3 regions of the Pantoea nemavictus genome follow, and region 1 is predicted to be linked to each of the others. Evidence: predicted binding sites of a transcription regulator. Region 1 holds the regulator's gene; each other region holds the start of a gene.
The links. Region 1 encodes CRP, which controls carbon source genes, mostly activating them, when cyclic AMP is high. Its sites were predicted from a motif close to ATGTGANNNNNNTCACAT; they were not measured.

Region 2: a site for CRP is predicted at 1,574-1,591, ahead of WH298_RS11490 (nucleoside-specific channel-forming protein Tsx). Genes of this name have one in related genera too.
Region 3: a site for CRP is predicted at 1,757-1,774, ahead of deoC (deoxyribose-phosphate aldolase). Genes of this name have one in related genera too.

What each region holds. Positions count from the first base shown of each region.
Region 1 is NZ_JBBGZW010000001.1:1,737,718-1,740,999, reverse strand. It holds gene WH298_RS07985 (YccS/YhfK family putative transporter) at 1-1,467, opposite strand, end outside; gene crp (cAMP-activated global transcriptional regulator CRP) at 1,526-2,158, opposite strand; gene WH298_RS07975 (OsmC family protein) at 2,463-2,867, shown strand; gene WH298_RS07970 (phosphoribulokinase) at 2,965-3,282, opposite strand, start outside.
Region 2 is NZ_JBBGZW010000001.1:2,526,978-2,530,259, reverse strand. It holds gene WH298_RS11500 (response regulator) at 1-44, shown strand, start outside; gene WH298_RS11495 (sensor histidine kinase) at 41-1,399, shown strand; gene WH298_RS11490 (nucleoside-specific channel-forming protein Tsx) at 1,789-2,655, shown strand; gene yjdN (VOC family metalloprotein YjdN) at 2,735-3,166, opposite strand; gene WH298_RS11480 (LysR family transcriptional regulator) at 3,245-3,282, opposite strand, start outside.
Region 3 is NZ_JBBGZW010000001.1:1,378,073-1,381,354, forward strand. It holds gene deoA (thymidine phosphorylase) at 1-784, opposite strand, end outside; gene deoC (deoxyribose-phosphate aldolase) at 847-1,626, opposite strand; gene WH298_RS06190 (TatD family hydrolase) at 1,918-2,697, opposite strand; gene WH298_RS06195 (patatin-like phospholipase family protein) at 2,694-3,282, opposite strand, start outside.

The sequences.
Region 1 (3,282 bases):
ATCCATCATGCGCGGCAACAAGAACTGCGCGCCGTTGAGCGACAGCAGCTGCAGCGAATACACCGCAGTGACGGTGAAGCCAATCATCGACCAGCCATAATATTTCCGCGTGATCAGATAGCTCGCCAGCGTGATGCCCAGCATAAACAGCAAGGTGATTGATTCTGGCACCGCCAGCTGCAGCGAGGCCGCGGCAATCAATAAACCGGCAAAGGTGCCCAGCGCACGGTGCTGAATACGCACGCGCGTGGCGCTATAGCCGTTCTGGCTGACGAACATAATCGTCATCAATATCCAGTACGGTTTAGGGATATTAAAGAACAGTGCCAGCGAGCTGCCAAACATCAGCATCACGGCGAAGCGGGCCGCAGTGCGTAAGGCGGTGGATTTGAACGACAGATAACTGCGCAGTGCTGGCAACAGCGGCAAACGACGTTGACGATCGGCCATCAGGTCGCGCGTGTAGAGCGGTTTCTGCGTGCGCAATACGCGGGCGATGCGGCTGAAGTGGTAGAGGCAGAAATTGCCGACCGGATTATCCGGATGCTGGCGGGCAATTTTCTCTAGCGCGCCGAGCTGTTTCTCCATATGAAAGCGATCCGGCAGCTGATGATAGAGAATGGCATCGGCCAGCACGCGTAACCGTGCGGAGATAATTTTGGCGTTCCAGCGGATCACCGCTTCAGCGTGACTCTCCTCCACCAGCTTCTGCACCTCTTCAGGCTGATGCAGGCTGACCGAGATGTGTTCCTGTAAATCCAGCGCCACCTGGAAGGCGCGCGTCAGGCGCTTGTGGCTGTTATCGCGGCTGGCCGACAGCATATGCATTTGCTGGTAGCAGGTGGTAATGAGATCGACCGCCTTTTGCTGACGTGCCAGCAGCGGTGGCAGCGCTTTTTCCGGATCGGTTAGCTGCGTCAATAAGGTGTACTTGGCATCGCAATAATCGGCCAGTTCGCGGAACAGCAGGCTGAGTGATTCGCGCATCGGCTGCTCTTTCCACAGCCAGAACCAGAACCAGTTGAATAAGCCGTACCACAGCGTGCCGCCAATATAGAGCAGCGGCGGCACCCATATCGGCATGCGCCTAACCAGGCTGAGCGTAAAGATGGCGGCGATTAAAGTGGCGGGCAGCAGGCGTGCATGCAGCGGGCCGATTTCGCCGGTTACGCCGATCAGCAGCGGCAGCGCCAGCAGGATCAGCGGCAGCGGAATCTGGTAAGCGGTCAAAATTTGCATCAGGAAACTGCCGGTGGCAAACAGCGAACCACCGACAATCAGGCGTTTGAAGAAGCGTTTATGCGGCGTATCCAGACCCGCCATATTGCAGCAGGCAGGCACTAACGAGAACAGCAGACCTTTTTGCAGATCGCCAAACAGCCAACCGAGAGCCACAGGCAGGCACAGCACCAGCGTTTGCCGCAGCGCATAGTTGACTTCAGGATGATAGATGATTCGGCGCCACATCAGCTCATCGCAAATAGAAACGGCGCGATGTTGCCATCACGCCGTGGGTGAGAAGAAATTAGCGGGTGCCGTAAACGACGATGGTTTTACCGTGTGCGGAGATCAGATTCTGATCTTCCAGCATTTTCAGGATACGGCCCACAGTTTCGCGTGAGCAGCCCACGATCTGACCAATCTCCTGACGGGTGATTTTGATTTGCATGCCGTCTGGGTGAGTCATCGCATCTGGCTGTTTAGCCAGATTAAGCAGCGTTTGCGCAATACGTCCTGTCACATCAAGGAAAGCGAGGTTGCCCACTTTCTCCGATGTCACTTGCAGACGACGCGCCATTTGCGACGAAAGTCGCATTAAAATATCCGGGTTTACCTGAATCAGCTGACGGAATTTTTTGTAGGAAATTTCAGCCACTTCGCAGGCAGACTTCGCACGCACCCAGGCACTACGTTCCTGGCCTTCTTCGAAAAGACCGAGTTCGCCGATGAAATCTCCCTGATTGAGGTAGGAGAGAATCATCTCTTTGCCTTCTTCATCTTTAATCAGTACCGCTACGGAACCTTTAACGATGTAGTACAGCGTTTCCGCTTTCTCACCCTGATGGATGAGCGTGCTTTTGGATGGATATTTGTGAATATGGCAATGGGACAGGAACCATTCGAGTGTAGGGTCTGTTTGCGGTTTGCCGAGAACCATTCGCTATTATCCTCTGTTGTAATCGTGCCCAAAATACAGGGGGCATTTTTTCCCTGTCAGGCGGTTTAATCGTCGAGCGTTTCCAGTAATGGAAAAATTATTCCGGGTCATTCTTAAGCTACGCTTTTGATTCTTCCCGCCTTCGTCTGTAACGACGAAAATATTTTCAGCACTGTTTGTAGCACAGCTTTTGCGAGCTGTCTTGTGTTGTCTCGCTTCAGCAAACGGGGGAATAGTCTGGATTGCTGTTTATCAGGTGAAAGCGTAATCTGGCGGCAAAACCGCCGCTTCAGGAGAAAGAATCATGCAGGCACGAGTGAAATGGGTGGAAGGTCTTACCTTTCTCGGAGAATCCTCATCCGGTCATCAGGTATTAATGGACGGTAATTCCGGTGATAAAGCGCCAAGTCCTATGGAGATGGTGCTCATGGCCGCCGGTGGTTGTAGCGCCATTGATGTGGTGTCGATTCTGCAAAAAGGGCGCAGCGATGTCGCCGATTGCGAAGTCAAACTGACGTCAGAACGCCGCGAAGAAGCTCCACGCATTTTTACCCATATCAACCTGCATTTTATCGTCAGCGGCAAAGCGTTGAGCGATAAAGCCGTAGCGCGCGCGGTTGATCTCTCTGCGGAAAAATACTGTTCTGTGGCGATTATGCTGGGCAAGGGCGTGGAAATCACCCACAGCTATGAAGTGATCGAGCTTTAATGCTTCCAGGTGCGCATCAATGCGCACCCTACGAAATCATCGCGTTTTTTGTAGAGTCGCCATTCATGGCGACCGGTTCCATACCGGCGAGTAACCCTCACTCAATCCGTTTTCCTTCAATTAGTCGCTGAACCAGCGGTAGCATTATCAGTTCCATCGCCAATCCCATTTTGCCGCCCGGCACCACCAGCGTATTAATGTGGGAAATAAACGATCCCTGAATCATCGCCAGCAAATAGGGGAAGGCGATACCTTCCAGCCCGCGGAAGTGAATCACTACGAAGCTTTCATCGAGTGATGGAATTTCACGTGCGGCAAACGGGTTTGAGGTGTCAACGGTTGGCACGCGCTGAAAGTTGATGTGCGTGCGTGAAAACTGTGGCGTGATGAAGTTGATGTAATCCTCCATCGAACG
Region 2 (3,282 bases), 790 kb from region 1:
TCCGCAACGTGCGCGGACTCGGCTGGCGGGTACCGGCAATATGAAACCTTTCACTTTTATGCGCTCGCTGCGCAACAAACTGCTCGCCACGCTGGTGATTCTGCACCTGGCGATGATCGGCGGCGTTACCTGGTATTTCTATCACTGCTACGGCGACATGATGGGCACCATGAAGGACGATCAGCTCGCCAAGATCGCCGATGCGTGGGCCACCAGCCAGCGTATGCCTGCGTTAATGCCGATGGTGATGCATGCCGAGAAGCTGAAAAGCACCTATATCGTCCAGCTGTGGGACACCCGTAATCGGCTGCGCGCCAGTTCGTGGCCCGATTTACATGCGCCGCTGCAAAGCAAAAAAGGCTGGCACGATCTCAAAGTGGGTGACTGCGGCGATGACTGTGAATGGCGCGTCTATACGCGACCCGGCGAACTCGGCAGTGAAATCGGCAATATTCAGGTGCTGCACAATATCGGCTATATGAAGAGTCTGATGTTAAAACGGGCGCTATCGGCCATCATCCCGCTGGTATTAATGATGCCGCTCTCGCTGCTGGTCATCTGGCTAGTGGTGCGTGCTATTACGCGCGATTTACGTGTCGCGTCGCGCCAGATTGCCGCCCAGGAAACCCTGCATCCGCATACGCTTTCTCCCGATGGCTTGCCGGATGAAGTGCTGCCGCTGGTGGCGGCCTACAACTCGTTGCTCGATAAGCTGCGCGCCGCCTGGTCGTCACAGCGCCAGTTCCTCGAAGATGCGGCACATGAGCTGCGTACGCCAGTTACTGCGGTGACGTTGCAGCTGGAAAACCTAAGGCAACACATTCAGCCAGGCGAAGCCAGTCGTCAGTTCGATCAGCTGGAAGCCGGCGTCACCCGTACGCGCCATCTGGTCACACAGCTGCTGAATATCTCGCGTCAGGAAGATCAATCGGTGGTCGCCACGGTGGAAACCATCGAGCTGGACGACCTGCTGAAAGAGAGCATTGAACAGCTGATGGTGGTAGCGGATAAGCGCGGCATTGATATCGGTTTCAACGGCAGCGCGCACTATCGTCTGCAGGCCAGCCGCTCCGATTTACGCAGCCTGTTCGATAACCTGATCGGCAACGCCATGCTGCACACGCCGGAGGGCAGCCTGGTGGACGTGCTGCTGCATCGTGTCGGCAATCACACCGTGGTGGATATTGTGGATAACGGGCCCGGCATGGCGGAATCTTTCATCGATCGCGCTTTTGACCGCTTTACCCGTTCGCCCGATGTACAAGCCCAGGGCAGCGGCTTAGGCCTTTCAATCGTGCGCAGCGTGGCGCAGAAGCATCAAATGCAGGTGGCGCTGTCGAATCGTCATGATGCGCAGGGCCAGATTGCTGGCCTGCAGGTGCGCATTACCTTGCCATAACGCACACCGTGCCGTAGCGGCGCAATTTATTGCGCATTATCGCTGCGAGCACGGTGCCCGCTCCAAAACACGCGCGATAAATCGCGCCGCTACATCCTTTCTCTTCATCAAACACGTTTCCTGCTGTACGCGACACGTAAACGGTTGCGGGGTTCCGTTCGCCACCAGGCTTTTATGTGATAACGATCACATTTCCAGTGAATCAAACTGCAACACTTTTTGACAAACGTGACCAAAATCTATTTTCTATGCGTCTGTTACAGGCACATTACGCAAACTTGAAAATCTGGCGCTTCAGACCGGATATGACAACACACTGCCCATCCCCTGGGATCAATTTCACCCGATCGCGGCATCAGCCCGGCGATCACAAGCATGTGGTTAACATAATGAAATATAAAGCGTTGATAGCAGGGGCCTTATTGGCCAGCAGCTGGACTGGTGCGGCACAAGCAGCAGACAGCGATCCGCAGTACGTTTCGGATTGGTGGCATCAGAGCGTTAACGTGGTGGGCAGCTACCACACTCGTTTTGGACCGCAGTTCAATAACGACGTGTATCTCGAATACGAAGCCTTTGCCAAAAAGGATTGGTTCGATTTTTATGGTTACCTCGATCTGACCAACTTCTTTGGCGTCGGCAACAGCAACGCTAACGGCGTGTTCGACCACGGTTCGCCGATGTTCATGGAAATTGAGCCACGTTTCTCGATTGATAAACTGACCGGCACCGATCTGTCCTTTGGCCCGTTCAAAGAGTGGTACTTCGCCAACAACTACATCTATGACATGGGTCGCAACAGCGATAACCGTCAGAACACCTGGTATATGGGTCTCGGCACCGACATCGATACGCACAGCGATATCGGCCTGTCGCTCAACGTGTACGCCAAGTATCAGTGGGAAAACTACGGTGCGGCGAATGAGAACAGCTGGGATGGTTATCGCTTCAAGGTGAAATACTTTGTACCGATTACCGATCTGTGGGGCGGCAAGCTGAGCTACATCGGCTTCACCAACTTCGACTGGGGTTCAGATCTGCGTGATGAGTCCGATCGTTCACGCACCAGCAACTCCATCGCCTCCAGCCACATTCTGTCGCTGAACTACGATCACTGGCACGTTTCTACCGTGGCGCGTTATTTCCACAACGGCGGCCAGTGGGCTGACGGCCAGGAGCTGAATTTCGGTAACGGTCCGTTTGAAGTGAAATCAACCGGCTGGGGTTACTACCTGGTGGTGGGTTACAACTTCTAATCGACACGGTCGCCATTAATGGCGACCCTACGTTGTAGGGTGCGCATTTATGCGCACCTGGTTACAAACCGCATCCACCTTAAATCTGCGGCTTATACGCATTCACCATCCACGGCACGCCGAACTTATCGATCAACATGCCAAAACCGTTGGCCCAGAACGTTGGAGCCCAGCTTTTGGTGATGTTACCGCCCGCCGACAACGCATCAAACCAACGCTTGCCTTGCGCTTCATCCGGCGTGGATAAACTCACGGCAAAACCGCCATACTCCGCCTGCGGCGCGCCATCACTCAGCATAATTTCACCCTGCCCGATGCGCACATGCGCATGCATAATCTGCTCCGGTGAAAAGCTCACGCCTGAGGTGCAGCCCTCATCCTCCACCGGCGTTTCATCCGGCATATCGCCATAGGTCATCTTAAACAGCAGCTCGCCGTCGGTGGCCGCCAGGTAGAACGCAATCGCCTCTTCACAGCGACCGTTGTAGAACACATACGGGGTAACTTGCATGGTCTGTACTCCAAAAAGGGAACGTCCCCTGCAAGTGTAGTGCGCATTATTTATACAACTGCGAGCCAGGCCGCACTCTTACCTTTGCTGACATTGGCGGCGGAACAGTTGAGCCA
Region 3 (3,282 bases), 360 kb from region 1:
ACTGCACCGCTTCACGTACTTCCAGCGCATTACCGGCAGTGGAAGCCAGCACCTGATTCATGTCGGTCAGCAGCGCGGTGGTTTTGCAGCCTGCACCGTTCGCCACGCCGACAATCGCCTGCGCCAGATTTTCTGACGCTTCGAAGGTCGGCATAAAGGCACCGGAACCCACTTTGACGTCCATCACCAGCGCATCCAATCCTTCCGCCAGTTTTTTAGCGAGGATCGAGGCGGTGATCAGCGGAATGGAATCGACGGTGGCGGTGATATCGCGCGTAGCGTAGAAACGCTTGTCGGCCGGCGCCAGCGAGTTGGTCTGGCCAATAATCGCGATGCCGACATCTTTAATGATTTGGCGGAAACGATCGTCGCTGGGGAAGATATCAAAGCCAGGAATCGCTTCCAGTTTATCCAGCGTGCCGCCGGTATGGCCCAGACCGCGACCGGAGATCATCGGCACGTAGCCGCCGCAGGCCGCTACCATCGGACCGAGCATCAGCGAAGTCACATCGCCCACGCCGCCGGTGGAGTGCTTATCCACAATCGGGCCGTTGAGATTCAGCGATTTCCAGTTCAGCACCGTGCCGGAATCACGCATCGCCATGGTTAACGCCACGCGCTCTTCCAGCGTCATATCGTGGAAATAGATGGTCATCGCCAGCGCGGCGATCTGGCCTTCCGAGACGCTGTTGTCGCGCACGCCATTGATGAAGAAGCGGATCTCCGCTTCACTCAGCGCCTGGCCGTCGCGTTTTTTACGAATAATTTCTTGTGGCAGGAACACGGTTGCCTCCCTGGAATGAGGAGGTCGCCATGAATGGCGACCCTACAAAGAATGGATTGAACTTAGTAGCCCGCTTTGCTGGTCGCGGTTTCGTGGCCCAGCGTGTTGAGCAGGCTTGCCAGCAGGCTGGAAGCGCCAAAGCGGAAATGACGCGCATCGGCCCAGCCTTGGCCCAGAATGTCGTCGGCCAGTTTCAGATACAGCGCCGCGTCTTCAGCGGTGCGCACGCCGCCCGCCGGTTTGAAACCAACCTGCTGCTGCACGCCTTTATCTCGAATCACCTGCATCATGATCGCCGCCACGTCTGGCGTAGCGTTGACCGGCACTTTTCCGGTTGAGGTTTTGATGAAATCTGCGCCCGCATCGATAGCGATTTCCGAAGCGGCACGAATCAGCGCTTCGTCTTTCAGCTCACCGCTTTCGATGATCACTTTCAGCAGCACGTTGGCTTCTGCGCAGGCGGCTTTACAGGCTTTCACCAGCTCGAAACCGATGTCGCGGTTGCCCGCAATCAGTGCGCGATACGGGAACACCACGTCGACTTCGTCAGCACCGTAGGCGATTGCCGCACGGGTTTCGGCCAGTGCGATCTCGATGTCATCGTTGCCATGCGGGAAGTTGGTCACGGTGGCGATGCGGATGTCCGGTGTGCCCTGTTCACGCAGCGCTTTACGCGCCGCCGGAATGAAACGCGGATAGATACAGATAGCCGCGGTGTTACCGGCTGGTGATTTCGCCTGACGGCACAGCGCGATCACCTTCTCGTCGGTGTCATCTTCATTCAGGGTGGTTAAATCCATCAGTTGCAGTGCGCGCTGTGCGGCTGCTTTAAGGTCGGTCATGATGCTCTCCAAAAGTCAGACCGGCAGGCACAACCCACCGGAAAATGTGATAATCCTAACAATTACCGTGACGATGAATTGCGCCTCACGTCACACAGAAAAGAAAATCTGTCATGAAAATACAATTATTTAGTGATAAACATCACAAATAATTGCTGATCAGGCCAAAATATCAACCAAACTGTCGTTGTTATTATTATCACAAAAAAGGACGTAAAAGTGTACTTCCCGCTTTAATACTGTAGCTAATCGGGCGTAAGGCAGCGTAAATGCAGAATCTGTCGGGGAGGATCAGGCAGGCAGAGCAAACAGGCGCAGGCTGTTTTGCCATAATGCGTCGGCAATCACCTCGGGCGATTCGCTGCGAAGCTGGCACAGCACGTCAAACACGTTGCGCGCCCGCTCCGGACGGTTAGGCTGGCCCTGAAAACCTTGCAGCGGCATATCGGGCGCGTCGGTTTCCAGCAACAGGGAATGTAGCGGCAGGTTGGCGATGGTATTGCGGGTTTTGCTAGCACGTTCATAGGTAATGGTGCCGCCGACGCCAATCGCATAGCCGAGCTGAATAAAGCGCTCGGCCTGCTGCTGGCTGCCGGCAAAACCGTGCACGACGCCACGGCGTGGCAGATCGTGACGACGCAGGTGCACAGCTAACTGATCGTGGGTGCGCCGCGAGTGCAGAATCACCGGCAGATCGTACTGCTTCGCCAGCTTAAGCTGCTTATCAAGCAGCCGCGTCTGCTTAGCGAATTGCGCCTCCTGCATATAGAGATCGAGACCGATCTCGCCGATCGCCACGCGCTTGCTATCTGGCTTCTTCAACCAGCTTTCCAGCTCGCCAAGATGCGCATCTTCCTGATGCTGTGCAATATTGATCGGATGCAGGCCCAATGCGGCATACAGCGCGCCATGCTGCTGCGCCAGCTGACTGACCAATGCAAAACGGCTGGCAGCGACGCTTGGCACAATGATGCGTTCCACGCCCGCCTGCGCCGCGCGCGCAATACTGGCGGGTGCCGCATCAACGAACGGTGGAAAATCAAAGTGACAATGGGTGTCGATAAACTTCATGCCAGCGAGCCTTTATCAAAATCAGCATCGTTTTCCGCCAGCGCGGGCGTAATCAACGGGCGATTGTCGGGCGCATTGGCAACGGCAGCCGGCGGCGTTACCGTGGTTGAACGCACCAGCGGTTCGGCATCGCTGAGCCATTGGCCGAGCGTGGCGAGGAAATAGCGTCCGCTGCGGCGACCTAAATGGTAATCCTGATTGAGCGAGGACAAACGGCTGCCGAGCGCCATGCTCGCCAGCGGCTTAGGCGGGCAGATTTCAATGATGCGCAGGTTATCCGGCGGCTGTTCAATGAACTGCTGGATTTCACGATAGCTCTCTTCATGCTGATGCAGGACGTTGATCATCGGCTGCAACGCGCTATCGGACAAAAAGCGCTCCATGCGTTTGAACCACTTCGGCGTATACGACATCTGCGACGGCACGGTGCGGATCACCACGATGGTATCCGCGCCACGGCGTGCCGCTTCACGCACCGGGATCGCATCACTGATGCCACCATCCAGATAGCTCACGCCATCCATCTGCACGCCGCTGCGGTAGAAGCCGGGAATCGCGCTGGAGGCTTTGATGATGTCATGCCAG